Regions from separate parts of the Vreelandella sp. ssv genome, predicted to be linked through region 2. Evidence: riboswitches for the same ligand, from Rfam matches in the RefSeq annotation. Region 2 holds a riboswitch; each other region holds the start of a gene.
The links. A riboswitch is a leader RNA that binds a small molecule or an ion and turns the genes downstream of it on or off. The one in region 2 is predicted to bind thiamine pyrophosphate.
Positions count from the first base shown of each region.

Region 1: another riboswitch for thiamine pyrophosphate. It lies ahead of AC5TBW_RS13410 (SLC5/6 family protein); the one in region 2 lies ahead of thiM (hydroxyethylthiazole kinase).
Region 3: another riboswitch for thiamine pyrophosphate. It lies ahead of tenA (thiaminase II); the one in region 2 lies ahead of thiM (hydroxyethylthiazole kinase).

Region 1 covers NZ_CM182545.1:2,928,463-2,938,419, reverse strand. Annotated here, with positions in the region: gene AC5TBW_RS13430 (zinc-binding metallopeptidase family protein) at 1-853, opposite strand, end outside; gene AC5TBW_RS13425 (CoA-acylating methylmalonate-semialdehyde dehydrogenase) at 1,138-2,637, shown strand; gene AC5TBW_RS13420 (hypothetical protein) at 2,734-3,426, opposite strand; gene AC5TBW_RS13415 (peroxidase-related enzyme) at 3,605-4,207, shown strand; TPP riboswitch at 4,251-4,357, shown strand; gene AC5TBW_RS13410 (SLC5/6 family protein) at 4,347-5,735, shown strand; gene AC5TBW_RS13405 (diguanylate cyclase domain-containing protein) at 5,792-7,243, shown strand; gene AC5TBW_RS13400 (magnesium transporter CorA family protein) at 7,240-8,208, shown strand; gene AC5TBW_RS13395 (NnrU family protein) at 8,338-8,916, shown strand; gene AC5TBW_RS13390 (alcohol dehydrogenase catalytic domain-containing protein) at 8,949-9,957, shown strand, end outside.
Region 2 covers NZ_CM182545.1:194,452-204,408, forward strand. Annotated here, with positions in the region: gene AC5TBW_RS00955 (LysR family transcriptional regulator) at 1-362, opposite strand, end outside; gene thiE (thiamine phosphate synthase) at 359-982, opposite strand; gene thiM (hydroxyethylthiazole kinase) at 972-1,781, opposite strand; TPP riboswitch at 1,805-1,903, opposite strand; gene gloA (lactoylglutathione lyase) at 2,031-2,567, shown strand; gene AC5TBW_RS00975 (DUF6164 family protein) at 2,577-2,945, shown strand; gene AC5TBW_RS00980 (cupin domain-containing protein) at 2,960-3,625, opposite strand; gene ampC (class C beta-lactamase) at 3,792-4,988, opposite strand; gene AC5TBW_RS00990 (LysR family transcriptional regulator) at 5,166-6,047, shown strand; gene AC5TBW_RS00995 (metal ABC transporter solute-binding protein, Zn/Mn family) at 6,078-7,127, opposite strand; gene AC5TBW_RS01000 (metal ABC transporter permease) at 7,163-8,053, opposite strand; gene AC5TBW_RS01005 (metal ABC transporter ATP-binding protein) at 8,037-8,771, opposite strand; gene AC5TBW_RS01010 (hypothetical protein) at 8,768-8,917, opposite strand; gene AC5TBW_RS01015 (hypothetical protein) at 9,084-9,755, opposite strand; gene AC5TBW_RS01020 (hypothetical protein) at 9,956-9,957, opposite strand, start outside.
Region 3 covers NZ_CM182545.1:981,977-991,933, reverse strand. Annotated here, with positions in the region: gene modF (molybdate ABC transporter ATP-binding protein ModF) at 1-1,073, shown strand, start outside; gene AC5TBW_RS04610 (hypothetical protein) at 1,125-1,295, opposite strand; gene AC5TBW_RS04605 (VOC family protein) at 1,473-1,877, opposite strand; gene AC5TBW_RS04600 (ester cyclase) at 1,980-2,399, opposite strand; gene AC5TBW_RS04595 (aldo/keto reductase) at 2,679-3,500, shown strand; gene AC5TBW_RS04590 (hypothetical protein) at 3,552-3,965, shown strand; gene AC5TBW_RS04585 (aldo/keto reductase) at 3,962-4,921, shown strand; gene AC5TBW_RS04580 (MFS transporter permease) at 4,918-5,586, shown strand; gene AC5TBW_RS04575 (hypothetical protein) at 5,655-6,164, opposite strand; gene AC5TBW_RS04570 (DUF262 domain-containing protein) at 6,166-7,251, opposite strand; TPP riboswitch at 7,510-7,666, shown strand; gene tenA (thiaminase II) at 7,757-8,425, shown strand; gene thiC (phosphomethylpyrimidine synthase ThiC) at 8,453-9,957, shown strand, end outside.

The sequences.
Region 1 (9,957 bases), 1.5 Mb from region 2:
GCAGTGCCGTATCCAGCACGGCCACCATATCCAGGTAATAGGCGAAGGTTTCGGCGAAGTCTTCCCAAGGGTGCATGGTGGCGTAAGCGGAGATGAAACGGTTAGGCCAATCACTTGGCGCGCCCTGTTGGTAGTAACGCTCAAGCGCTTCGGCATAGCTTGGCCGATGGTGGTTGCCAAACACAGCGCGACACGCCTCTTCATCGCGATCCTTTACCAGTACATCCCAGTAATAGTGGCCAATTTCATGGCGGAAGTGGCCGATGAGCGTGCGGTGTGATTCGTTCATATCGACGCGCAGGCGTTCGCGCTCAACGTCATCGGCTTCTTTGACGTTAATGGTGATATGGCCTGACGCATGGCCGGTGTACACCTTCTCTTGCTTCGCGGTAGAGCGCCATAAGCCCTGGTCAGGAAGGGCATCGGCCATAAAGGAAAAGCTTAGCGGCACGTTAATAGCATCGTCTTTGGTGCCGTGCGGCAGCTTGAGTAGATCGAGGGTATGAAATAGCCGCCGCTTTGCCGCTTCGAGCGCCGCCCAGCGTTCACGATGACCTTCAATATTGAGGTCGGGAATTACCTCGTTATAACGGCAGCAGTCGCATAGTGCATCCGCTTGGCCATGCGCCATTACCACCATACGATTACAGACGTTCTCAACGGCGTAGTTGTGGCACTTCATCAGCGCCGTATCGCAATCTGGGTGGGTACAGCGATACCCACCGTTGTCCAGTGGCTCAATCGCGACAATATTGCTACAGGAGGGGCACCATCCGACATCTGACTGGCAGGTAAGGCAGTGGGTGTTTTCATAAAAGAGTGGATTGCCACAGCGGCAGCTGAAGGTCTGCATCGTTAATTCCCTGTGTTAAACACGCTATGCGTAGCGTTTGCCGTGAGCGGCTTGAACAGCCACGGCGCCCCTGATTAGCCGAAGCATAGCCAGCACAGGGTCACAATGGAAAGGCTAATTGACGCCCCACTGTAGATTTTGTCTACTTGTAATATACCTGGTTGACGTTAACGTCAACTTGCTGCTATACCCAGTGTTCTCGACTTACCGTGATATGCTCTTGAAAACGGTTTTTAGTAACAGACACGACCATAACAACCACAATCATAGATAGGAGCAATGCTATGTCCGTTCGCGAAATTCCCATGTATATCGACGGTCAGCCCGTACAGTCGCAAAGCCAGGAGTGGCGCGATGTCGTCAATCCTGCAACCCAAGAAGTGGTGGCTCGGGTTCCGTTCTGTACCGCTGACGAAGTAGAGCGCGCTATCAGCAGTGCTAAAGAGGCCTTTAAAGAGTGGCGTAAAATGCCACTAGGCAAGCGCATGCGCATTATGCTCAAGCTTCAGGCGTTGATCCGAGATAATACGTCAGAGCTTGCAGCACTGATTACAGAAGAGCATGGCAAAACCCTGCCCGATGCTGAAGGCGAAGTGGGGCGCGGTCTGGAAGTAGTGGAGCACGCCTGTTCGATCACGTCGCTGCAGTTGGGTGAGTTGGCAGAAAATGCTGCCAACGAGGTGGATGTTTACACCATGCATCAGCCTTTGGGTGTGGGCGCAGGGATTACCGCTTTCAACTTCCCCATTATGCTGCCCTGCTTTATGTTTCCGCTGGCGATAGCCACCGGTAATACCTTTGTTCTTAAACCGTCGGAGCAAGATCCAAGCTCCACCATGCGTCTCGTGGAACTGGCCCATGAAGCGGGTATCCCGCCGGGCGTGCTCAATGTGGTGCACGGTGGCCCAGATGTTGCCAATCAAATCGCTGATCACCAAGATATCAAGGCGCTCTCTTTCATCGGCTCTACCCACGTGGGTTCGCTGTTGTATAACCGTGCCGCCGCAGCGGGTAAGCGGATGCAGGCGATGATGGGGGCCAAAAATCACTGTGTGGTGATGCCTGATGCGAACCGTAGCCAAGCGATCAACAATCTGTTGGGCTCAGCTTTTGGCGCGGCGGGCCAGCGCTGCATGGCGAATTCGGTGGTGGTGCTGGTCGGTGAGGCACGCGAATGGCTAAGCGACATTGTTGAGGCGGCGCGGGCAATGAAAGTAGGTCCAGGCACCCAGCTGGATGCGGATTTGGGGCCGCTGGTGTCGCCAGCTGCTCGTGACCGTGTGCTGCGTTTAATCGATGCAGGCGAAAAAGAGGGCGCCAAACTGATGGTCGATGGGCGCAACGTTCAGGTTGAGGGTTACCCCAACGGTAACTTTGTAGGACCGACCCTGTTTGCTGGCGTTACGGCAGATATGACCATTTATCGCGAAGAGATTTTTGGCCCCGTACTTTGTGTCGTCAGTGTTGAAACGCTGGATGAGGCGATTGCCTTTATTAATGCCAACCCAAATGGCAATGGTACCTCTATCTTTACCAACTCAGGCTGGATCGCAAGGCGTTTTGAGACGGATATCGATGTTGGTCAAATTGGGATTAACGTGCCGATTCCCGTGCCCGTTGCGTACTTCAGCTTCACCGGATCGAGGGCATCAAAGTTGGGGGATTTAGGACCCAACGGCAAACAGGCGATTGCTTTCTGGACGCAAACGAAAACCGTAACGGCGCGTTGGTTTGAACCTGAGAATGTCTCCAGCGGTATCAATAGTACGATTTCGCTTGGCTAATTGAAGCAATGTTAATTCCTGCATACTGGCCCTGCTTTAAGCGGGGCCAACTAAAAGCAGGCGGTGGACAGGGCCAATGAAACGATATTGCGTCCTTTAAAAGTTATCAAACAGGGGCAGGCTTTCCTCAAGCAATTGTTCTATCGGACCGAGTTGGCTTTCGTGTAAAACCAGTAAGGAAGGTTCGCTCTTGAAGTGTGGCCCTGGTGGCACGAGTAGCGCGAACTCACCCTCTTCGAGGTGAAATTCATGTATCTCTCGCATACCAAGGGGGGTAATACACTGAGCACAGCGATAAGTGTCGTCTTCGCCATAAACAAGGCGGTGATACATTTTAAACAGTGTATATAGCGCCAAGCCACCCTCAAACGCTTGCCATCGTGCTGGCGAGTTGCGGATGTCATTAGGGAAACTTTGGCCCTCAGCTTCGGCGTCGGCGATTGCATCTTTTAAAGGGGCGGCAAGTATGGCGGTATTGTCTGCGGGTAGCCGTGTATTGTGCTTGGAGGCGTGTTCAAAATCCTGCACTGCGCGCTTGAAGTCAGGGACCCCTGTGAGTGGGTAGTCGACATGCTGAAGGTCTTCCGGCTCAAAACCACCATTCTCCCAACCATGAATCACCCGCAGTGTCATTTGCCCCCGAGTCATTGGTCGAGCAAGGAGCATATGCAGCATGATACGAATATGTAACTGACGCTCGTCAGTATCATTTTCAAACGCTTGGTAGGGGTCAGCAAACAGCTCGTTTAGACGACCGGGGGTATGTTCCTTGGCTTCGTTATGACTCATGGCAGTGTCCCTTTGAGCGAACTGTTTATTAAGAGTGGTGCGCGGTTTTTATCACAGATCGATAGTTCAGTATGGCGAGCAGGACGGTTGATTAAAAGTCACTTAAATTAGCTTTTTGTTACTCAACCGCGAAGCCGTTTTTTATGAGATGGTTAAACTTAACAATAAAGAGGTGGTTATGTCTGCTCCATTAAGTCGCTTTAATGTGCCTGCCACGTTGGATGACCTTCCAGAAGATATTCGTACCACGATTTTAGCTGTCCAGGAAAAAGCAGGGTTTGTGCCCAATGTGTTTCTAATGTTGGCCCACCGCCCAGCCGAGTTTCGTGCTTTCTTTGCCTATCATGATGCACTAATGGAGCGTGAGTCGGACTCGCTCACTAAAGCAGAAAAAGAGATGATCGTCGTCGCCACCAGTGCGCGTAACCGATGTTTGTATTGCGTCGTAGCGCACGGCGCCTTGGTGCGAATTTACAGTAAAAACCCGCTGCTTGCCGACCAGGTCGCGATTAATCATTGCGTGGCGCCGATTAGCGAGCGCCATCGGGTGATGCTTGATTTTGCGATGCACTGCGCTATCGATGTCGGTGAAATGACGGACGAGTGGCTCACACGCCTCCTGGCGGTAGGCTTTAGCCAGGAGGATTGCTGGGATATTGGCGCCATCGCGGCATTTTTTGGCTTGTCGAACCGCTTGGTGACACTCGCGGGAACACCGCCCAATGAGGAGTTTTACTTAATGGGGCGTGTACCCCGCCATGATGCTGCAGGCTCTGCTTAAGCTTTACTAAGGCGCTTTTATCATTGAGGATAGCGCCTCCATTCACTGTCGCCAGGGGAGCCGTGTCATAAAGGCTGAGAATGCGTATCGCGCAGACCCTGGAACCTGATCCGGTTAGTACCGGCGGAGGAAGTGCGACATGCTTTACCTGACGTCAGCCGTGCTTGGCGCGGCGCTTTGCTGCTTTGTTTATTTAGGTCTCCGTGCTCGCTGGGTAGATGGTCCGCTGGATGACTACGTCACTGCCCGTAACTCGCAAACCGCCTCTACCCTTGGGCTCTCATTTCTCGCATCCGGAATGGGTGCATGGATCCTTTTTGCGCCACCTGAAATTGGTGCATTCGTTGGCCCCCTTGCATTAGCAGGTTATGCACTGGGGTCAGCGCTACCGTTTATTGTATTAGGACTGTATGGGCCGAAGATCCGCCGTGCTCTTCCTGAGGGGCGCAGTATCGCCGAGTTTGCTGAAGCCTGCTATGGCTTGGGCGTGAGGCGCTGGGTAACTCTGGTCTCGGTTGGCTATATGGCCTGCTTTTTAGCCGCTGAGCTAACCGCTATTGGTGCGATCACCGCGCTACTATCCGATGTACCACCTGCGCTGGTGATTATAGGGGTTGCCCTTACCACTCTGGTTTATACGGCGGTTGGGGGACTGCGCGCTAGCCTTGCCACGGACCGTTGGCAAGCATGGCTATTGCTGGCGCTACTGTTGGCGGTGGCGAGCGTCACGTTGTGGCGGTTGCCTGCCATGCCTAGCGAGACAACACTGCCGTCTATTCCTGTTGCCGGTGCACTCAGCGTCGCGTTAACGCTGGTGATCGCAGTCACGGCGGCTAATCTCTTCCACCAAGGGTATTGGCAACGCGTATGGGCTGCGCGTGACGATCAAAGTCTGGGGCGTGGGGCATGGCTAGGCGGCGCCATGACGGTTGTTGTCGTTATGTTGATTGGCGGTCTGGGTATGTTGGCCGCGATGAGCGGTATGTCATTAGGGGAGCCGCCGATGCCATTTTTTGCCCTGCTAAGTGATGCTCCCATTTGGCTGACGCTACCTTCCCTTGTGTTGGCGGTGACCTTGGTAGCCTCCAGCGTTGATACGTTACAAAATGGTATTGCCTCGCTCGTCGTCACGCGCAGCGAGGGGCGGGGCGTTTCACTGACCACTGCTCGTTGGGTCACGATTGCTCTGATGATTCCGGTCGTAGTGATTGCCTTGCAGGGGTTATCCGTTCTGCGACTCTTCCTTATTGCTGACTTGCTGTGTGCCGCCATTGTGGTGCCCGTTCTGTTGGGTCTATGGCCGCGAATGACCCCAGTAGCAGCTATTGCGGGGGGCATTGCAGGATTATTGGGGGCAATTATTCCTGAAGGAATAAGTCAAGGCAGTCTTATCGCGGGCGTAGTGGCTGCCAGTTTTCCGGGCAGTATCCCCACCTTAGGGCCATTCGTTGGCGCATTAGCAGCCTCAACGCTGGTCAGTCTGTTGCTGGCTAATATGACTAAAAAAGCAGTAAGTATTAAGCATTAAAGTACTGGTCGCGATATGCTGGCAGATATACACCTGCCTCAATGGGTGACATAACAATGAGCTACCCCATAGCATCTGATGAAGCGGCGCGGTTAGCCGCTCTTTATGAGCTTGAGCTGCTGGATACTCCGGATGAACCCGCCTTTGACCGCGTCACAAGGCTGGTGACCCAGTTGCTGAACGTGCCGATATCAACGATAACGTTAATTGATGCCGAACGTCAGTGGATTAAGTCTCGTGTCGGCATAGAAACTCGCGAGACATCTCGTGATGTGGCTTTCTGTGCTTACACGGTGACTGCCTCAGAGCCGTTAATCGTTGAAGATGCTCGCCAGGATCCCCGCTTTGCGCAAAATCCTCATGTGACGGCTACTAAGGGTATTCGCTTTTACGCGGGCATTCCCTTGAGTACCTCCAGTGGGCTCGCGTTGGGATCACTCTGTGCAATCGATACCCAGCCTCGTGTACTTAGTCAGAACGAGCTGGCGGCATTAAAGGATTTAGCGGCAATAGTCACAGATGAGATTCGTCTGCGTGAGCGGCTGATCAGAGAAAGAAAAAAAACTCATGCATCTCAGCTAGCGCTGAATGAGTTACACCGCAGTATGGAGAGCCAAATTGAGCGGCGTACTAATGAGCTCAATCTTGTTATCGAATCTGCCTATGACGCCTATATCAGTCTTGATGGAGAAGGCGTCATTCTGGATTGGAATCGCGCTGCAGAGATAATGTTTGGTTGGCCACGCAAAGCGGTGCTGGCAAGGTCGATCACCCAACGACTGTTCCCCAATGGCTTGCCAATCGATAGTGATCAGGTTCCTATCACCTATACGGCTCGGCGCTATGATGGCACTGAGCTGCCTGTCGAAGTTCGTGTCAAAAAATTAATAATTGATGGGCGCGAGCGAACAAGCCTGTTTATTCATGACATTACCGAACGACAGCAGTTAGAGCGCTTGCGTGACCAACAGGCCCGTGAGGATGTATTAACCAAACTGCCTAATCGGCGAGCGCTAGATGAGCATTTACCCAATGCAATGGCCCGCACTCGACGTACCTATAAGCCCTTAGCAGTTCTGTTTATGGATCTGGACGGTTTTAAAGCAATTAATGATACTCACGGTCACGCCATGGGTGATGAGTTGCTGCGGGTAATGGCTAAACGATTGGTCCAGGCCGTCCGAGAAACCGATTATATAGCGCGCTGGGCTGGGGATGAGTTTGTCATGCTCTTGGAGGGCAGTGAGCGATCGGCAATTGAGGGTTTGGCTAATAAATTAATCCCCGTAATTGAAGAACCACTAGTCACCAGCGAGAGGTTGTTAAATGTCAGCGTTAGTATTGGTGTTGCTATTTACTTACCTGCTAGCGCTGAAACGGCGAATGAACTGCTAAAGCGCGCCGATGTTGCTATGTATGAAGCTAAGCGCTTAGGAAAAGCCCAAGTGCGGATTGCGCAGCCTGCGGACATTGCGTCGATTCCAGATAAAACTCAAGGACGATCATGATTCGAACGATTCTCACCACCCCTGATGGTAAAACTCAAGAGGGCGGCGAACACCTGATAACCGTTTGGCAGTCTATACCTGAAAGCCATATCTGGATTGATATGCAGGGTGAAACCCAGGAGAGCGAACGCGCTATTTTAGAGGCCTTTGAGTTTCACCCAATGGCGATTCAAGATGCCCATAAAGAGCGCCATCCGCCTAAAATTGAAGAGTTTGATAACCATACCCTGATTATTTATCGCGGCATCTCCTCCTTCGATGCCGAACTGAATTATTTGCCTCAACAGGTTTGTTTTTTTGTGGGCGAAAGGTTTTTGGTTACGCTTCATCCGGGTGAAGCGTTAAGCATTGAGCGACTGTTTAACGAGCACGGCAAAGCACTTTTGGCTCATTCGCCGGAGCAGGTCGCGCTGCGTGTTATGTATATCTCTGCTGGGTTTTATATCGATAGCCTGCTTGAGTTTGAAACTGAATTAAGCGATTTAGAAGATGAGCTGTTAGAAAATGGTAATGATGTATTGATGCGCAAGATCATTACCTATCGATCTCGGCTGGTTAAAATGCGTCGCATTTTTAGTTACCACAAAGGGATTACTCAAGAGTTGACGGCCTATGACTATGAACATTTGCCGCGGGATGAGAGTGAAACGCTGCATGCAATCAATGATGTAGCGGATCGCTTTGAACGTCTCTATACCTTGACCCAGATGTACTACGATATTTGCGGCGACTTAATCGATGGCTATATCTCTATTTCGTCGCATCAGCTAAATATTACTATGCGCGTTCTGACAGTCATTACCGCCATCTTTGTACCATTGACGTTCATTGCCGGAATTTATGGTATGAACTTCGAAAATATGCCCGAACTGCGCTATGAGTACGGCTACTTTTTTGTATGGGGCGCGATGCTGGGTATTGGCGGGGTGTTGATTTGGCTGTTTAAGCGCAAGCATTGGTTTTAATTAGCCTCGCCAGCGAACGAAAAGTTGATGCACGCATAGGTGCTCGACGGCTGAGTGTGGCATCCTCTCCAGCGACCAAGACAATAAGGCATAAAGCCGTCGACTAGCGTTTTCACTGGGAGTTGTTCCATGACGATTATGATTATCGGGCTGCTGATTTTTTTAGGCAGCCACTCTGTACGTATTTATGCTGAAGACTGGCGTCAGCAGCAGGTTGCGAAACACGGCGAAACCACTTGGAAAGTAGCCTATTCAGCGGTATCGATCGTTGGCCTGGCCATTGCGATTTATGGTTTTGGACAGATGCGCCTCAACCCCATTGATGTTTGGTATCCCCCGATGGGCATGCGTCATGCCGTCGCGCTGCTGATGCTGCCTGCCTTTATCATGCTAGCAGCGGCGTATGTTCCTCGTAATGCGATTAAGGCCAAGCTTGGCCACCCGATGATGTTGTCAGTAAAAATTTGGGCGCTTGCTCACCTGCTGGCCAACGGGCGCTTAGGCGATATTATCTTTTTTGCTGCCTTTCTTATATGGGCTATCCTGGCGTTTAAAACCGCCAAAAAGCGCGATCGTCTAACGCCGCCTGCGCCCGTTAGTACCACTAAAATGGCCACTATTGTTACCGTATTAATAGGCCTGGTAGCGTATGTTGTATTTGCCTTTTACTTGCACGCAGCGCTGATTGGCGTCCCTGTATTTAGCTAATCTTTGTTCAGCCCTCAAATAGGAGCCAGTCCATGGCCGAAACTGCACACTCCATGCCGACGACAATGGCCGCCATGCTTTTGATGGGACACGGTGATATCGAAAAGCTGGAATACCATCAGGATGTCGCCACGCCGCAGCCCAAGGCAGGCGAAGTGTTGGTTCAGGTAACCGCGACAGCGAAGAACAACACCGACCGAAAAGCCCGCGAGGGTTTATACCCCACTAAAGATAAGGCTGAGGTCACTTCGTTTGCTATGGGGGGGACGCCGACCCTTACCTTCCCACGGATTCAAGGCGCCGACGTAGCTGGCCGCATAGTGGCGGTCGGGGAGGGCGTTGACGCCGAGCGCATTGGCCAGCGAGGGTTACTCGATTTTAATATCTACGCTGATGAGCGCCGCGATATTAACCTAACCCCAGACTACTACGGCCATGGAGCCGACGGCGGGTATGCCGAGTATATCGCCGTGCCTGCTGATCAGTTTTATCATGTGCCGAACCCAGAACTGCAGGATGCCGAGCTGGCTTCAATGGGTATGTGCTCGTATCAAACCGCCTACCACATGATGACGGCCGCTAAGGTAAGTGCCGGAGAACGCGTACTCGTCAGTGGTGCCAGCGGCGGTGTAGGCACTGCGCTGATTCAGCTCTGCCGGATTGTGGGCGCTATTCCTTATGCGGTTAGCCAACTAGACAAAGCCGAGGCGTTGAAAACGCTAGGTGCAGAAACGGTGATTGACCGGGGCGACTTGCCAACGTTTGTTGACCGGGTGCTGGAAACGACGGGCGGTAAACCTATCGATGCGGTGATGGATTTGGTGGGTGGTGAGATGACTAACCTGTTTATCGACACCATGATTGTTGATATGCAGGGCCGTAAGAGCTATCCGCGCCTCTCTATTGCCGGCGCCAGCGGTGGTAATCTTAGCGAAATGATGTGGACCCGTGTTTATCTTTATCAAGTGCAGATATTTGGCGTTTCCCACGGCACCCGTGAAGAGGCTGAACAGCTGGTAGCATGGATTCGCAGCGGTGAGT
Region 2 (9,957 bases):
AGCGCTGGATGGGCAAGCATAAACTGGGTGACGAGTGGCGCTAAGTAGCGGGTACCAAAACTCATGGGCCCATTCACGCGTAAACGGCCCCGCACGTCACTGGTTCCTTGGCCAACCTCGGCGGCGGCTTCATCAAGGGCTTGTAGCACCCCCTGGGCGCGCATTAAATAGCGCTCTCCAGCCTCAGTGAGATGGAGGCGACGCGTAGTACGCTGTATCAGCCGCGCCCCGAGTGCCTCCTCCAGCGCCATGACCTGACGAGAGATGCGGGTACGTGAGATATCGAGTACTTCAGCCGCTCGGGTATAACTACCCAGCTCGGCCACCCGCACGAAAGCCACGATATGCTCTAGTTGGTTCATGACACAGCAAATGCCTGAAAAGCGCGTGCCGCCTGGAAAGGATCAGGTTGGCCGCAAATGGCTGAAATCACCGCTAAGCCGTTCGCTCCTGCCCGCTGCACGCTAACGGCATGCTCAGCTTTCAACCCGCCAATCGCCACGCTGGGCAGTGGGCACGCCTTGACCAGCGTGGCCAAGCCGCCAAAGCCGATAGGCTGGGCGTGGTCCTGTTTGCTCACTGTTGCAAACACGGGCCCAATGCCTACGTAATCAATTAACGCCATGGGCGCCGCTTGGAGCTGAGCGAGGGTATTGATCGACAGACCAATAATCGCCTTTTCACCTAGCACTCGGCGTGCTTCCTGAACAGCGGCATCGCTCTGACCGACATGCAGGCCATCTGCCTGACTCTCTAGCGCTACCTGTAAACGATCGTTAATGATCAGCGGCACACCGGTGCCTGCCAACAGTACTTTTAGCCGCTGGGCTTGAGCAATCATCTGTTTATCGCTGGCATGCTTATCGCGTAGCTGCACGATGGTCACACCACCTCTTACCGCTGCTTCAACTGTCTGCTCTAGGCCATAATCGTCGCAAAGCGCAGCGTCGGTGACCAAATAAAGCGATAGATTAAACGGCATGGAGTGACTCCAACTGGGTATGAGCAGTGAGATCGTCAGGGGTAAGTTGATAAAGCGCATCCAGCAACGCGACCTGAAAACTGCCTGGGCCCTGAGCAGTACTACCCGCCCGCTCACCAGCGACCGCAAAGCAGCCTAGCGCCGCGGCGGTGGCTTCCAGCGGGGTTTCGCGGTTGGCCGCAACAAAAGCGGTGACCAGTGCGCTAAGGCCGCAGCCTAACGTTGTGACCCGGGGCATTAAGGGGTGGCCACCGTTAATACGGTAATGCTGTGTGCCATTCGTCACCCAGTCACTTTCACCGGTCATCGCGACAATGCAGCCATGTTTTTGCGCTAGCGCTATCGCTGCGTCTATGGCTTGGTCGGCGGCAGCTGTCGAGTCCACACCGCGCCCTTGGCTGGCTAACCCATTGAGCGCCAGAATTTCAGAGGCATTGCCCCGAATCACGCTAGGCTTTAAAACGAGCAAACGCGCGCATAGCGATTGACGATAGCGGGTTGCACCAACGGCGACAGGATCTAATACCCAGGGAATCGAGAGCTGGTCGGCGGTGGCCGCGGCGGTCAGCATGGCGTCAGCCCAGTGGGCAGAGATAGTGCCAATGTTGATCGACAGCCCGGCAGAAATAGTAGTGAACTCAGCCACTTCCTCTGGAGCATGCAGCATTGCGGGTGATGCGCCAGTAGCTAGCAGCAGGTTGGCCGTGCTGTTCATTGCAACATAATTGGTCATGCAATGGACTAGCGGTGTCACTGCGCGCAGCGTTGCAAGGTAATCGCCAAGCGGAGGTAGGGTCATAGCATCCTCCCGGCGGGGAGGTGGTAAGCGGTACCACGACTCCCTACGCCGGTGTTATCCGGTTCAGGTTCAAAGGGTTCTTCTCAGCTCGCGAACAATGGTGAGCGCCCCTGCCGAACGATTACTATCCTTGGCTGCGTTGGCCCTGTAAAGCCCGGGGCGAGGGGAATAGGTGGAAATATGACGCCCCAGCCCCCATGTTAAACGGTATACGGAGTGAATGACCCATATCAGCGAAAGGAGAGCGTGATGAGTTTTCAAGGTGAGCAGCATCCTGGTGTCGTCGATACACCGCCTCAAACCCAAGGATTCCGTTTAAACCACACCATGCTGCGGGTCAAAGACCCCGAGCGGGCGCTGACGTTCTACTCCAGGGTGTTTGGCATGCAGGTGCTGCGGCGACTGGATTTCGAAGAGATGCAGTTCTCGCTCTACTTTTTAGCCAACGTGGAGTCGAGCGACAGCGTGCCGGAAGAGAGCGAAGCGCGTACTGTCTGGACCTTTAGCCAAAAAGGGCTATTAGAGTTGACCCACAACTGGGGCACCGAAAACCAGGAAGACTTCACCTACCACGATGGCAATGCCGACCCTCAGGGCTTTGGGCACATCTGCTTTAACGTGCCGGATTTGGCAGCGGCACAGGCATGGTTTGACGAGCACGACGTCACCTTCGTAAAACGCGCGGATCAGGGCAAGATGAAAGATGTTATCTTCGTTAAAGACCCGGATGGCTACTGGATCGAAGTGATACAGGCAGACTTGATGGCGGGTAAAAGCGACACATGAGGCACGCCAATGGCTGAACTACTGTTCCGGCTGCGCCACGTTACCGACGAAGAGGCCATGGAGGTGCGTGACCTGTTGGCCGCCCATGGCTTTGATACCTATGAAACCCAGGCGGGCTTTTTCCGCCTGGGGGTCGATGCTATCTGGCTACGTAATCCACATCAGCACGATGCGGCTATCGCCGCGCTAGACGCCTATCAGGCGGAGCGCCTTGAGCGCGTCCAGCGTGAGCATCAAGCAGCGGTTGAACGGGGCGACGCGGAAACATTGTGGCATCGCTTGGCCGCTCACCCGCTGCAGGTGGTGCTAGTACTGTTAGCGGTGGGACTGATTGCGGCCCTGACACTATTGCCATTTCTGGGCTTGTCCCGAACCTAAGCTTAAGCCTAACCTCAAGCGGGCGGTAGATGCCCCCGTTTGAGGTACATCATCACGCCATTTTCACCGGCGGTGAGTGCAGGCGCTGCGCCGCTGGGGTAGCGACACCAGGTGCCCGCCGTGTAGCTCTGCTCGCTATCGCTCAGGCTGCCTTCAAGAATCAAAAACTCCAGCCCACCCAGCAGGGTCGGGTAGGCGATCGAGGTGCCCGCCGACCAGCGCTCCAGGCTGGTGCGCTCCTGCTTGTAGGTGTGCAGCATCTTGTAGGCAATGCGCGGGCGCCGGTCTGGCTGCCAGGGCAGTCGGTGAGCAGGCACCGCCAGCTGTAGCGTATCGTTAGGGTCAAACTGATGCAGTTTGACAAAAATCAGCGCGCCTTCTTCACCAATCTGCGGCGTATGGCCGGTGCCGATGGGGTTCCTCAGGTAACTGCCCGCCGCGTAGCGCCCATGCTCATCGGCGAACACACCTTCCAGGACCAAAATTTCTTCGCCGCCGCCGTGGGTATGGCGCTCGAACTGCGTATTGGGCGCGTAGCGAACAAGGCTGGTCGCGCGGGCAACTTCATCACCAATTCGGTCAAACATCATGCGCTCGACCCCGGCACTGGGGGAATCGACCCACTGATACTCTTCCGGGGTAACACAGGCAAAGTGGCTAAAATCGGCGTTTAGACGCATGGGAAAGGCTCTTCGCAGTGAAGGTAAAGTAACGGGGAGGGGTGCTAGTCTCCTTATCGACAGCAAAAAATGCAACTTTCGGTGCGTTTCACGCGCCATTTAGGCATGAAAATGCCGCCCGAAGGCGGCAATGCTTAATACTGCTTAAGAAAATTTATAAACAGTCTCACTCAGAGGTTTCGGTAAGCGCGGAGATGATCTGGTGGGCAGCTTCTATGCGGGCTTGATTGGGATAGTTGCGGTTTGCCAGCATGACAATACCAATTTGCTCACTAGGCACAAAAGCCACATAGCCGCCGAATCCGTTGGTAGAGCCGGTCTTGTTGTAGAGTGCCTGCTGCCTGGGGGCTAGCGGCGGAGCTAAGCGGTTGGCGGGATTGGGCTCCAAAATCATTTCAAGCGAGTTGCCCTCCAACAGCTGTTCAAGGGTCACTGGGTAAGCGTAGCTTTCCCAACCCAGGCCCTGCGTCATATTAGCGATATTGAAGTAACCCGTGCGCGTGGCTGCCAAGGCTTGGCTTAGGGGCTCATCAAGCTCATTTTCATCAAGCCTATTATCATCAAGCCCAGGGCTATCCATATTAGCTTCCACAAACGTCAGTACGTCGGCGGCTGTTGATTTTAAACCGTAGGCTTGGGCATCCAGCATGCCCGGGTTCACCCTAATCGGCTCATCCTCTTTAGAGTAACCGTAGGCGTAGTGTGCCTGCTGCGCGTCAGGCACCTGAAAATAGCTGTGCTCTAGCCCTAGCGGCGCGAACAGCGCCTCCTCCATTAGCGTCTCATACGTTTTGCCAAGGCGTTGGGCGGTTAGGTAACCCAGCAAACCTATGCTGGGGTTAGAGTAGAGTCGATGGCTACCAGGAGCGGATGCAGGCTGCCACTGGCGATAGTAGTCGATCATCTGCGCTTCGCTTTTTACCGCGTCAGGAAACTGCAACGGAAGCTCGCCGGCTGTGTAGGTGCCCAGTTCCAGCAGCGAGATTTCATCGAAGGCACTGCCTTTCAAGGCTGGCAGATGCTGGCTGGCCGCATCGGAAAGCGAGAGAGCACCGCTAGACTGCGCATAGCCAGCGAGTGCACCTGTAAAGATTTTGCTGATAGAACCGAGTTCGAACAACGTCTCATCAGTGACCGGTGTGCCTGCTTCTTGATTAGCGAGGCCATAATTAAAGTAGTGCTGTTGACCATTAATGCTCAGTGCGACCGCCATTCCTGGGATGCGATGCTCATCCATCAGTGGGGCGATAGTATCGTTTACCCATGCGTCAATTTTCTCACTATCCGCCTTTTCAGACGCCGAGACGGTGTTACCGATCAGGAGCGAACCTGTCATGATAAGGCCAATGTTTGCTGCTAACATCTTACGCATACCAGAATCCTGTTTCTATTGATGAGCAAAGCGCTAACGGGTGCCGCCACTCGCGTTAAACGCAAACTCGTCTCGATAAGAGTGCTAAAGAGCTAACATACGGCGCGTGGTAAAGATTAACAAACAGCGATATTTTGCATGAGCCATTAGAAAAATTTGGGGGTTTAGGTGGTGCGTCCCTATCTGCCGTTAAAAGCGCTGCGTGCCTTTGAGGTGTCGGCCAGGCATTTGAGTTTTACGCGAGCGGCAGAAGAACTGCACGTGACCCAGGCAGCGGTTAGTCATCAGGTTAAGTTACTTGAAATGCAGTTGAAGGTGCGGCTATTCACACGCTTGCCACGGGGGCTAATGCTGACCCAAGAGGGTGAACTGCTGCTGCCGGTGTTGACGAGTTCCTTCGATCAGATGTCGCACACGCTGGAACGGGTGGGAGAGAGCAGCTGCCGCGAAGTGTTAAACGTCGGCGTGGTGGGGACCTTTGCGGTTGGCTGGCTGCTGCCGAGGCTGGAAGATTTTGAGCACAAGTACCCGTTCGTTGATGTGCGTATTTCTACCCATAACAACCGCGCGGATTTAGCTGCCGAGGGTCTCGACTTAGCCATTCGCTTTGGCACAGGTGCCTGGCACGGCACCGCGGCGCAACCGCTGCTGCCTGGGTCGCTCTCGGTACTATGTATTCCGGCGATTGCTTCCCGGCTCTCAACGCCCGCTGATGTATTAGGCGAGACCTGGCTGCGTTCTTATCGCGCTGACGAATGGGCAGAGTGGCTGTTGGCGGCAGGGTTGCCAAGCAGCTTGCCGATGACCAAAAGCATTGTATTTGACTCCTCCATCGCGATGGTGGAAGCCGCCCTACAAGGGGCAGGTGTAGCGCTGGCGCCCCCGCTGATGTTTCCCCGCCAGCTGAGCAGTGGTGCGCTGGTACAGCCTTTTAACACCACTGTCAGTTTGGGAGGTTACTGGCTGACTCGCCTGCAGACACGGCCTGAAACCCACGCCATGGCATCGTTTCGCGAGTGGCTGCTCACGACTATTAACCGTCAAAGTTAATGGCTGAGCAGCGCTGTTGATGTTCATGGCTTAGTGGCTATGACCATGATCGTCGTGGTCGTCAGAATGACTGTGATCGTCATGACCCGGCTGGGCTAGCGCATCGTGCAGCACCTGCGCATTGTGGCGCATCATGCCCAGGTAGGTGCTTGCTTCACCTTCGGCTGCCAGCGCATCGGCGTAGAGCGTGCCTGCAATCGGCAGGCCGGTTTCTTCGGCGAGCTGAGTAATGATCGACTGATTGGTCATGTTCTCGTGGAACAGCGCCTTCACGTTCTCTTGCTCGATCACATCCACCAGCGCCGCCATGCTGGCACCGCTTGGGTCCGCTTCCGTGGAAAGCCCCACTGGCGAAAGGAAGGTCACCCCATAAGCGCTTGAGAAGTAGCCAAAGGAGTCGTGGCCAGTAATCACGCTGGTGGAGGCCGGGATCTCGTCAATTAGCGCACGAGTTTCAGCGTCTACCTCGGCCATTTCCTGTAAATACTGCGCCGCATTGGCGCGGTAGGCATCGGCGTTAACGGCATCGGCGGCAATTAACCCATCGCGGATGTTGGCGATATACACCTCGGCTTGATGCATATCCTGCCAGGCGTGAGGATCTTGATTGCCATGGTCGTGACCCGCGTGCGCATCGGTATGGTCATCATGGTCACCGTGTCCGTGCTCTTCATTATCGTGCTCGTCATGACCATGATCATCATGCTCTTCATGTCCAGCGAAAGAGAGTGGTTCAATGCCATCGGTCGCAGTGACCATCGGCCCGGTGTAGTCGCTGGCGCTAATCAGGCGCTCCATCCAGCCCTCAAACAGCAAGCCGTTGAAAACCACTAAATCAGCATTGGCCAGGGAGCGTGCGTCGCCGGGGCTGGGGGAGTAGACATGCGCATCGCCATCGGCCGCGACCAGCGGGGTCACCTCGACATGCTCGCCGCCCACGTTTTCCACCATATCCGCCAGGATAGAGAAACTGGTCACCACCTGAATGCGCTCATTAGCGATCGCGGCAGGCAGTGCCAGCATAGCGGAAACACCGACCAACCAGCGCGATGGCCGAGATGATAAATAGGCAAGCGACATACAACACTCCTTACAAAAAGCATGAAGACAGACAATTAAGACCCTTGCTCCACTGCCAGCGGCGTGGTTTTACGCCGCAGCTTGGCTGCCAGGCTGTGGTAGCGACCAAACAGGGCCGAAAACAGATACCCAGCCCCCGCCAGTAGGATAATGCTCGGACCTGAAGGGATATCCAGATGAAAAGAGAGCAGCAGACCGCCGGTGCTCGAGACCATCGCCAACACAATCGCAATGCCGATCAAGCCCTCAAGGCGTTTGCTCCAAAAGCGCGCCGAGGTGGCGGGTAGCATCATCAGTCCCACCGCCATTAACGTACCCAGGGTTTGAAAGCCAGCGGTTAAATTGAGTACCAGCAGCCCCAAAAACACGCTGTGTACCCAGCCGCTGCGGCGGCTTTGGCCGCGCAAAAACAGCGGGTCTAAGCACTCCACTACCAGAGCGCGAAACACCACCGCCAGGATCAACACAATCAGCGTACTGATACCCGCGATCAGCAGCAGCGCGGTGGAGTTGATCGCCAGAATCGAGCCGAACAGCACATGGGTAAGGTCAACGCTGCTACCGCCCAGTGAAATCAGCATCACGCCTGCGGCCAGCGAGATAATAAAAAAGCTCGCCATGGCGGCATCTTCCCGCTGGCCGCCCATTTTTGAGACCGCCCCCGCCAGCAGCGCCACCATTAACCCAAACAGCACCCCGCCAATACTCATAATCGGCAGTGAAAAGCCTGCCAGCAGGAACCCCAGCGCGACGCCGGGCAGAATCGCGTGGGCCATGGCGTCGCCAATCAGGCTCATACCGCGCAGCACCAAAAAAACCCCCAATGGCGGCGCGGCCAGCGAAAGAGCTAAACCACCCACCACTGCACGGCGCATAAAGCCATAGTCGAACGGGCTGATAAACCACGCACTAAGCAGATCCAGCATGGCGTCCTCCCAGGGTAAACGGCACCACCTGAGCGGGCGCCTGTTGATGCGTCAGCGCACTGGGCGCAACCCAGCGACCATGGCCGCCGTTTAGCATCAACACTTCGTCGGCCAGTCGGCGCAGGTGATCCATATCGTGGAGCACGACAATAATGGTCGCACCATCGTCCGCCATCTGGCGCAGAATGCGGATCAGAATATCCACGGTTTCACTATCCACGTTGGCAAACGGCTCATCGAGCAGAAGCAGTTCGGCTTCCTGCATTAACGTACGGCCAATCAGTGCACGCTGGCGCTGACCGCCGGAAAGCTCACCCAGCGGGCGATGGGCCAAGTGCGAAATACCTAGCCGCGCCATGATCTCGCGACCCTTGCGGTAGTGACTCGCGCAGTAGCCGGTTAACGCCCCGTGGCTGGGCCAGCTGCCCGTCATCACCAGCTCTTCCACGCTCATGGGGAAGGTCAGGTCCAGCGCTAACTGCTGGGGCAGCCATGCCCGGCGCTCTTTCGCGACGGTGCAGACCACTTCGCCGCTAATAGGCCGAAGCTCCCCCATAATGGCCTGAATCAGCGTGCTTTTGCCGGCACCGTTGGCCCCAATCAGCGCGGTAATTGCCCCCGGCTTAAAGTCGCCCTCGATATGTTCCAGCACCGTCCGGCGCGCCTGGGCCAAATGCAGGTTGTGAAGCTGTAAGCGTGATAGCGAGCGCTGACTCATCCCAACCACCCGCCTGCCCAAACCACCAAGGCCCAAAGCACCAACAGCGGCACGGCCACAAACAGCAGCCGTTTAACAGCCGACAGCGACATCAAGGAGAAGTGACAAGGACCTTCCTTGTTATGGCGGTGCGTATGCTCACTCATCAAGCAGCCTCGTGTAATTTTAAATAGGTTATAACATAACGTTTAGCAAAGCCAAAAAATCGCTGGATATTTTACTCATTCACGCCCCGCTGGCAATAATAAAGCGCTGGCGGAAAACCGCCGCCAGCGCTTTAGGGGAACAACTTAAATGGGAAGAGGGTTTAAATCAGTAACGCCAGGTAGCGCCTAGCTGCTGTGGCCCCATATTCAGTGCATATTCACCAGGTATAGTGATCGACCCCAGTGAAAGATTGGCGGGTTGGAAGCGATTAATGGCAGACGATGCCTGATTTGGCTGGGTCCAAATTTGTAGCTCATTGACCAGCATGCCGGTAGCAAAGTTGATCGCACCATCGCTTTCCCGGCCATCGGCCGCAATCACCGCGCCTGCCACGCCATTCACCACCAAAGAGCCCACCCGAGCACCCCAGCCGCGCCGTTCACGTTCCGCTTGGGCGAGCTGCAAGCCTAGCGCCTGCACGCCGCTTAAATCACCGCTAGCTTTCAAACGCTTATATTCGGCCAAGGCCGCCGGGTGCGGCTGGCGATCCGTCAGCATCCCACCCACGGCCAGTGCTGATTTCACCACACCCACCCGCGCATCAAAGCGATCATCAGGGTCGCTTGCCTCGCTTGATTGGTAAGCGTTCACCGCCAGGCTGGTGGCGTAAATGCCGGTCCAACCCCACTGCCAAACATTGGCATGGCGCGCGCCGTTCTCAAACACATCGTCATATTCCCCCCACTGCCCGTTGGTTTGCGCCTGGGCTTGGAGAGAGACAGGCAGAGCAATCACCAGCGTAGTCACCAAGGCAGTGAAAAGACGAAAAGGATGCATAGTGAAGGACCTATATAAGGGGAGCGGTAGCGCTAAGCGTAGCACGCAAATCAAATGAGAAGAGTGAGAGTGAAGTATGGCGAAGTGAACGGTGGTTCAGATGCATGAGTTGAACTCCGTCGCCTAGCTATTCAAATTCACGTAAAAAAGCCATCAAGTTGATGGCTTTTTGTTGCTGAAAGTAGCAAAGCGCTAACGCATT
Region 3 (9,957 bases), 790 kb from region 2:
AAACCCGTAAAGTCATGCTGATTCGCGCACTGGCCAACAAGCCTGATTTACTGATTTTAGACGAGCCGTTTGATGGGTTGGATGTCGACACGCTCGCCATGCTGCAAGCCCACCTAGCCTCTATCATCGACACCGTACCCATGGTCATGGTGCTGAATCGCTTTGATGAAATGCCGGATTTCATCACCCATGTGGCCTACTTAGATAAAGAGCGTGGGGATAAAGAGCATGGGGAGATAAAGAGAGGTGATAAGCAGAGTGGCGATAAGGGGCGCTTAACGCTCACGGTAGATCGTCAGGACGACGCCGCCTTCAATGAGCTCTACCAGTTAATGCATTTGAAAACCACCGACCTAAGCGTGCCGGAGGCCGACCCCGCCAACAGGCTCCCTCCTCTCGACCCGAGCCAGCCATTAGTAAAATTAACCCAAGCGACCATCCAGTACGGCGACACGGTGATTGTCGATAAGCTCGATTGGACGATAGAACAAGGCCAGCATTGGCAGCTGAGTGGGCCTAACGGTAGCGGCAAAACCTGCGTTTTATCGTTGATCACCGGCGACCATCCGCAGTGCTATACCAACGATATTTTTGTGTTTGGTTTCCAGCGCGGTAACGGCGAAAGCATCTGGCAGATTAAACAGTTTATCGGCTATGTCTCCACTAACCTGCAGTGGGAATACCGGGTTAGCACCAGCTGCAAAAACGTGATTATTTCCGGCTTCTACGACAGCATCGGCATGTACACCAAGTCCACCGACAGCCAGAAAAAAATTGCCGACCAGTGGCTCGAACTACTCGGCATGCAAGACCGCGCCGACCAGCCGTTTAACAAGCTCTCTTACGGCGACCAGCGCCTGCTGCTGATTGCCCGCGCCATGGTCAAACATCCGCCGTTGTTGATTCTAGACGAACCCTGCCTTGGCCTGGACGATATCAACCGCCAACTCGTCCTCGCCCTGATCGAAAAAATCTGCCAGGGCTCAGAAACCACCGTGCTCTACGTCAACCACCACGCGGAAGATCAGATTTCAGGCATAGAGCATTATTTAGCGCTTAAGAAAAATAACTAATTTTTCAGATAGTTAAGAACAGTAACGATATTTAAAAAAATGGCCAGCCAGCTAGCCTTTTTTGTCTATCGTTACTTCAATAGATTTGCTATCGCCAGCAAACCATTTTTGAACATACAAAGTTCCCACGATAGGCGCCGTTCCTTCATCAGGCACTTCCTTATAGCGAACGCTGTTTTTAGTTTCTTTCTCGTATTCAAACTTAACTACTTTTTTCGACATGAAATGTACCCGATAACTAATGATTAGAACCTGGGCGGCTACCCCCGCTCAGTAGGCTTGTTAGATTTTAGAGTTAATACCCTGATCTCGACTCATCCATAGCATCACCTTGGAGCATAACGCCACAATGCACTGGCAAATTGACAGGTAGAAGCTGTGGCTGTCCATGTTAGAAGATTACTCAGCATGATCGTAACCGCCTTCAGCCAACGCTAGTAGGCAAAACCCGTTACCAAAGGGATCGCTCATTGTCGCAAGCATCCCCCAGGCAAAAGACTTGGTTTCTCCTTCCTGGACAGCACCCGCCGAAACTGACTGTTTTACGGCTGCGTCAATATCTTCAACAATAAAATCCAGATGCACTGGCGTCCAGTGTCGCTGGAAGTCACGTTGGATAGCGGTGCCGGGAGCAGCAGCGCTCGCCTCAGTCTGCTCGATCAAGTAAAGGAGTGCAGGCCCTCCGCCCATCTCGGCAACCGTACCGCCAAATAGCCGTCGAATAAGCTGCAAACCGAGCCCGCTCTCGTAGAAGGAAATAGCGTTCTCAATCTCCTTTACATCAATGTTTACGGTGAATTGCATAAACATCCTTCACGGACCAACGCTGCGCGCTATATACCGGTCTCAACAGTACGGTTAAATGGCACTTTAATATCACAATAATGCATCCCTGAACGCCATCGTTCAGGGCGCGCCAGGTAACGCCCCAAGCTGCTGCATCAATCCCATCGTGTCCATGAGGATACGAGTGGACTTCACCTTTGGCCCTTCAAATTGGTCAATGACCATGCCCCACACGCTGACGGCGCGGTGCGTCGGTGGTATTCCAAGAAAATCCCCTCGCTGAGTTCCCTCCCAAACGAAGCGTGTTAAGACGCGACTATCTTCTGCAATCTGTTCCTGGACGCTCCAGCGCATATCGGGGAAGGCTGTTCGCAGTTCGACTAACGTTTCCATGAGCCCAGCAAGGCCAGGCCCCTGGCCCGGAAACGGAACCTCTTCCACCATGTCGTCATGGAAGTACTCGCCAGTAGCGGAAATCTCACCTGATGTGAGAACGCGGTCAAGAAACGCTGCAATGTGGGCTTTATGTTGTTCTGACACGTGAGCCTCCTTTGAGGATCAGCGGGCTATGCACCCTCTGTCACGCTTCCAACGGGTCGTTATTCGCCAACGTTTAATAGGAGTATTTGGCAGTATAGCGGCCCGTTTCGATAATACCGCTGGAGATCTACGACGCGTAATAGCGCCAGCAAGATCACCGATGTGCTGCCCAAATAGGGCGGCTTTCGATACAGATCGTCTACGCTTGGTCCATGAACGACGATTGCCTTGGGCAGTCAGACCACCATCACAGCAGGAAATACACTAGGAGAGCGAGATATGCAGACGATTGAGCTAGGCGGAGACAGCGTACCCCGTATCGGCCAGGGCACCTGGCATATGGGCGAGGATGCCGGGCAACGGCAGGCTGAGGTCAGGGCGCTGCGGGAAGGTCTGGACCTGGGCATGACGCTGATTGATACCGCAGAGATGTATGCCGAGGGCGGTTCTGAAGAAGTCGTTGGCCAAGCGATTCGTGACCGGCGCGATGAGGTGTATCTGGTCAGCAAGGTCTACCCGCACAATGCCAGCACAAAGGGTGTTCAAGCCGCCTGCGAGCGCAGCTTGCGCCGACTGGGCACCGATACGATCGATCTCTACCTGCTGCACTGGCGCGGCCAGTACCCGCTGAGCGAAACAGTGGAAGCGTTTGAGCGGCTGCGCGAGCAGGGCAAGATTCTGCGCTGGGGCGTGTCGAACTTCGACGTTGACGACTTGGCCGAGCTCGACGCGCCCGCTTGCGCCACCAACCAGGTGCTCTACAACCCCGAAGCCCGCGGCATTGAATACGACCTGCTGCCCTGGCAAGCACAACACAACATGCCACTCATGGCCTATTGCCCGATAGGGCAAGGCGGCGCGCTACTGCATGACGCCGCCCTGCAACGCATCGCCGACAAACACAGCGCCACCCCCGCGCAAGTCGCCCTCGCCTGGGCACTGCGTAACCCCGGCGTGATCGCTATTCCTAAAGCCGTGAATCTGGAGCACCTTAAACAGAACGCTGATGCAGATAAGGTCAGACTCGACAAAGATGACCTGGCACAAATCGACGCCGCCTATCCCCCGCCAACGCGCAAGCACTCTTTGCAGATGGTGTGAGGGCGAGCCATTAACGGCCCAGAATTAACGGACTAGGACAGGAGCGCTGTCATGTCACTGCCCGCCCCACAACCCAACGCCTGGATCAGCTTCCTCGCCCACCTGCTGTTTATACTCGCCGCGTGGACGCTGTTCATCAAATACCTGTTTCCCGTGGGTTACGCGCTGGCGTACGGCGAGCCCTGGGCACGCTATATCTATTGGGATCTATGGCCACTGGCGCACGTCTGGCTGGGCTGGGCGCTGCTCACAAGGCCTCGCTATACGCGCGCATTGGCGGTAGGCATGTCCGTCATTGAAATCCTCATCATCTGTACCCTGTTCGGCGGTTTTCTCGCCGACCCAGAGTGGACGATCTGGCGTACTAACTGGTTTGTGAATAAGGTGTTTGTGCTGACATGTTTTGTGCTGGTGTTGGCTGCCACGGTGCCGATTCAAAAAAACCGGAAGGAGCGACCGCTATGAACCTTCCCATCAAACATCACATCAAGCATCGCATCACGCGCAGACAAAGCCTTATGCTTATCGGTACTACGCTCGCCACCATGACGTTCCCAACCGCATCGCTTCTTGCCAGCACGGGAGGGATGCGTCAGAAGGCTTTTGCGGGCACTGATAAAAAGCTGCCCGTGATTGGCATGGGCACTTGGCGTACCTTCAACGTTGGCAGCGACCCACAATTGCTCGATGCCCGCACCGAGGTGGTTAAAGCATTCTTTGAGCATGGCGGTGGCCTGATCGATTCTTCTCCCATGTATGGCTCGGCGCCGGACGTGATGGGCTATGCCCTGCAGCAGCTTGGCACGCCCGAAAGCCTGTTTGCCGCCGAGAAGGTCTGGAGCCCCGCTGGTGGTTCAGCCCGCGAGCAGGTAGCGGAGCTTAAAGAGCGCTGGAAGGTGGAGCACTTCGACCTAGTGCAGGTGCATAATCTGACCGACTGGCGTGCACACCTGGCAGCGCTGCAGGAGATGAAAGCCGAAGGCCTCATCCGCCATGTCGGCATCACTACCTCGCACGGGCGCCGCCACAGCGAGATGGAGCAGATCATGATGTCAGAGGACATCGACTTCGTTCAGCTCACCTACAACATCACCCACCGCGAAGCAGAAAACAGGCTACTGCCCTTGGCAGAAGAACGGGGCATCGGCGTGATCGCCAATCGCCCTTACGATGGCGGCAGCCTGATCAAGAACTTCAAGCGCCGTGACGTGCCATTGCCCGAGTGGGCGCAGACGGAATGCGGCTGCACAACCTGGGCGGACTTTCTGCTGAAGTTTATCGTTAGCCACCCGGCGATCACCTGCGCGATACCCGCCACCACCCAGGTCGAGCACCTGCGCGAGAATATGCGTGCCGGCCACACCCCCACGCCCACGGCCGACGCCCGGCAGCGGATGGCCGCCTATATCGAGTCGCTATGAACGAGTGGACAAGCTACCAACTGCAGGACTTTATTCCTTTCACGGCAGATGTTTACTTTCGCCTGCTGGAACGCATGGGAGAAACCTTCTGGCCGCTGCACCTGCTTACCCTCACCTTGGGCGCCGCCACCCTTGTGCTGGCGCTGAAACACCGCACGCGAATCACCTGCCTGCTACCCGCCCCTCTCTGGGCCTTTGTCGCCGTCGCGTTTTTCATTCAGCGCTATGCAGAACTCAACTGGGCCGGGGGCTATGTTGGCTACGCTTTCATCTTCCAAGCCGTGCTATTGGCATTGATAGCGCTAACGGGATGGGGAATGGATAACGCGCCACGCTCAACAACCCCACCGGTTGCTATAGGTATAGCCATCACCTTCTTTGGCCTGATAATGATGCCGCTGGTGGCGCCGCTAAGCGGCGGCTCCTGGTATCAGGCAGAAGTGTTCGGCATTCATGCCGACCCCACGGCGGTTACCACGCTGGGCTTGGTGCTAATCATGTTGCGGGGTTTCGCTCTCTGGATCGCCATCATCATTCCAGCGCTATGGCTAGTGGTTTCAGGCCTAACGTTGCAAGCGCTGGATTCGGGGGGCGTTGCCGTACTGTTCGCTATACTGGTGATCTCACTGGTTGGGCTGATCTGGAAAAGCATTGAGTTCAAGTGATGATGCCCAGCGCTGACTCAGCCAGTGCGGAGTATTGGCTGTCGTGCTGCCGCTGTTTGTTAGCTGCATTAAAGCTTAGCGACATATGAATAAATCTCTTTCGCAATGGGATGGATTTCTTCTAATCTAGATCGAGTAATAGAGGGCGCAGGATATGTTCGAGTCGCATTCTGAGCCCATGTATGTGCCGCACTATCACGATCCCGTTTAACTGCTTCCAACTCACTAATTAGAATTGAAAGATTTCCGGTTTTATCAAGTTCTTTTTCTATTTTTTCCATAGCTACTAAGCCAATTGCTCTAATTAGCATTGGCCTAAAGTTTTCCTTATACTGGAATCCATGATTATTTCCAATAACCGAATTTTCAAGCATTTGCTTATAGGGATGGCTTTTTAACTTTGTTTTTACAGCTCGCCTCACAATGTTATCAAATGCCTCTTCGATCCATCCACAGTATTCTAGTATTGCCAACTTTGAGTAATAAATTGATTCATCAACACTCGAACAAAGCATGGCACCATTGTACCTATCATCTAAGTCCTTAAGTGTTCGATAAATATGTTTTTTAACAATCATATCAGCTAAATAACTCAATTGACTTAGATATTCTGGCTTTAACTTTATCTGTCGCGGCCAACCCCTCGCTTAAGCTTTCTATTGAGAAATTTTCATCCTCCCTTAATGTCTTATAACGAGCAGATAGCTCCTCATTTGATTCATCTTCTAACGCATCTATATTTCTATATATACCTACAAATAGCGCTTCAACTGTTGACTTGCTCAATTTTGGAAGCTGCACTCCATCAAGTATTTTCCTATATAAAAGGGCAATAGAGCGGTTAATTCTATCGAATTTTGACTCTATTTCGTTTTCAGTAATTTTTTTCTTAGAATCCATATATTCATTAAGATACTTCGCTAGCCGACCATTATATTTTTCGAACGTATCAGCAAACGTGAATATTCTTAGGAATAACTCTTCGTATGCATATCGGTATGTTTTTTCTTCTTCGAGGCCAAATAGATCTCTAGTCTCTTTTTGTGAAACAATTTCTTTCAGCATTTCATTAAATGCACCTGCATATATGCAGTTACGGATTTCTTGGTTACTGAGCTTATTACCTCCGGTATTAAGGCGATGAAAAATCGTAAACAAATAATTTAAATGCGACTTTTTAGAATAATCACATCTTAGAACAGTCACAGGGATAGTTAGGTTCTCTATACGACTGTATATCTCAAAATGTTTATCTTTTAAATAACCAGACGTCCTTCCTGATATTCTCGAGTCAATATCTTCTAGTTTGGAAAGCCTCCACTGCTCGTCTGTCAAAAACTTGATAATGCTAGAAATTCTTTGTAATCCATCAATCATAAGCCTTTTTTCAGTTTTATAATCAAGGCTTAGACACATACTAGGAATCGGGAGCTGTTTAACTAGTGAGTCGATAAATCTTGTCTGGGCAGGGTTCGACCAAACAACATCACGCTGGAAGTCTGGTTTAATAATTAGTTGCCCTGCTTTATGCATTCTAACAAGGTCCGCACAAGACCTTAGCTCGTTGAAAGCTACAATGTCAGAAGGCGGAGTTTCAGAGTAGTCCTCTGACTCCTCTTGCTCGGCTTCTGCTCTTTCGATTTTTTCATTGTATTCTTCAGCCATGTAAAATTCTCCACCTCAATATTCGAAAATCGGTCTCTATTAGCTAATATCAATTATAAACCCCGCTACCAAACCCCAATAAACGAGTCGGCACATTTATTGGGGTTTGGTATCCGCCTAATTTGACTCTACCCCATTGATTCCATTGAGAGCAAAGCCAATTTTGGCAGAATACCTAAAACTCTTGTTCTGCGCGCATTGCCATCTCTAATCAAGCCCCTTGCATCTCCCCCACCCGCCTCCTACACTCCACCAACGAACAGCTTGACGGGGTGCCGGTGATATCCGGCTGAGATGGCGCAGGGTTAGCATTTTTGCTACCGAGCGCTGGTCCCGCTGAACCTGATCCGGCTAATGCGCTGCTTAGATAATATGCAGCGCGGGTACCGGCGTAGGGATCAAGCGATGGCCTTGGCTAGCTCTCTTTCACGATCGCACGCCACCTTCCGCGCCATTTCCTCGATCTTATTCGCCTGCCCTCCAGATCATTACCACCGGAGGCATCATGGGCTACCGCTTTACTGATCTCACCACCGCCTGCCAGCAAGATTGGCGTGCCTATATTGAGCACGATTTTGTGCGCCAGTTGGGCAATGCCACGCTGCCTGAGGCGTCGTTTCGCCACTACTTAAAGCAGGACTACCTGTTTTTAATTCACTTCGCCCGCGCCTACGCGCTGGCTGTCTATAAAAGCCCCACCCTTGCCGATCTTCGCCAAGCCCATGAAGGCTTAAAAGCCATCGTGGATGTGGAGTTGGGCCTGCACGTGGGGTTTTGTCAGGAGTGGGGGATTTCCGAGCAAGAACTGGCGGAGCTTCCCGAAGCCAGGGCCACTCTGGCCTACACCCGCTATGTGTTGGATACCGGCAACCGCGGCGACTTGCTCGATTTGCACGTGGCGTTGGCCCCCTGCCTGGTTGGCTACGGCGAAATCGCCAACTGGCTGAACGCCCAGCCTTCTACCCTGCGCGGTAGCCAAAACCCGTTTGACGCCTGGATTGCCATGTACGAAGGCGACGAGTTTCAGGCCGCCATGCAGGCGGAGCTTGAATGGCTAAACGCTCGCCTTGCCGACGTTACCCCTGCCCGCTTTACCGAGCTGAGCAAGATCTTCCGCGATGCCACCCGCCTGGAAATCGACTTCTGGCAGATGGGCCTAGACCTCTCTGAATAGTGGTCAACAACTACAAGGAACCGATACATGAGCAAGACTAGCCACTTTTTAGCCGAAACCGCCCAAGTCGATGCCGCCGCCATTCAGCCACTGCCCGGCTCGCGGAAGGTTTACATCGAAGGCTCCCAGCCGGATATTCGCGTCCCGTTTAGGGAGATCACCCTGTCACCGACCAAAACCACCGGTATCGATGAAGAGAACCCGCCGCTGCTGGTGTACGACACTTCCGGCCCTTACACCGACCCCGATGCCCAGATTGATCTGCGCCGCGGGCTGCCGGAACTACGCCGCGCCTGGATTGAGGCGCGGGACGACACCGAATTTCTCTCAGGCCCTACGTCTGATTACGGCAACCGCCGCGCCAACGACCCGATGCTTGCCCAGCTGCGCTTTGATTTAACCCGCACGCCGCGCCGCGCAAAAGCAGGCAAGAACGTCACCCAGCTGCACTACGCCCGCCAGGGCATTATTACGCCAGAAATGGAGTTTATTGCCCTGCGGGAAAACCAGCGTCGCCAAACGCTGGGTACCGCTGAAGTTGAGCGGATTCTGGGCCACCAGCACAAAGGCCAGAGCTTTGGCGCCAGCCTGCCGGAAGAGATCACCCCTGAATTCGTGCGTGATGAAGTCGCCCGCGGGCGGGCGATCATTCCCAATAACATCAACCACCCAGAAAGCGAGCCGATGATTATTGGCCGCAACTTTCTGGTCAAGATTAACGGCAACTTGGGTAACTCGGCTGTCACGTCTTCCATTGAGGAGGAAGTGGATAAGATGACCTGGGGTATCCGCTGGGGCGCGGATACCATCATGGATCTCTCCACCGGGCAGAACATCCACGAAACCCGCGAGTGGATTCTGCGCAACTCTCCGGTGCCGATTGGCACGGTGCCTATCTATCAGGCGCTGGAGAAGGTTAAAGGCGTGGCCGAAGACCTCACCTGGGAAGTCTTCCGCGATACGCTGATCGAGCAGGCCGAACAGGGTGTGGACTACTTCACCATTCATGCGGGGGTGCTGCTGCGCTATGTGCCGCTCACCGCCAAGCGGGTCACCGGCATTGTCAGCCGCGGCGGCTCGATCATGGCCAAGTGGTGTTTGTACCATCACCAGGAGAGCTTTCTGTACACCCACTTCGAGGAGATCTGCGAGATCTGCAAGCAGTACGATGTCGCGTTCTCCCTCGGCGATGGCCTACGCCCTGGCTCAGTGGCCGATGCCAACGACGAAGCACAAATGGCGGAGCTGAAAACCCTGGGCGAGCTGACCCACATTGCCTGGAAGCACGATGTGCAGGTGATGATCGAAGGCCCCGGCCATGTGCCCATGCATCTTGTGAAAGAGAACATGGATAAGCAGCTGGAGTACTGCGACGAAGCGCCTTTCTATACGCTTGGGCCGCTAGTCACGGATATCGCCCCCGGCTACGACCACATTACTTCCGGCATTGGGGCGGCGATGATCGGCTGGTTTGGCTGCGCCATGCTCTGCTACGTCACCCCGAAAGAGCATTTGGGTCTGCCAAACAAAGA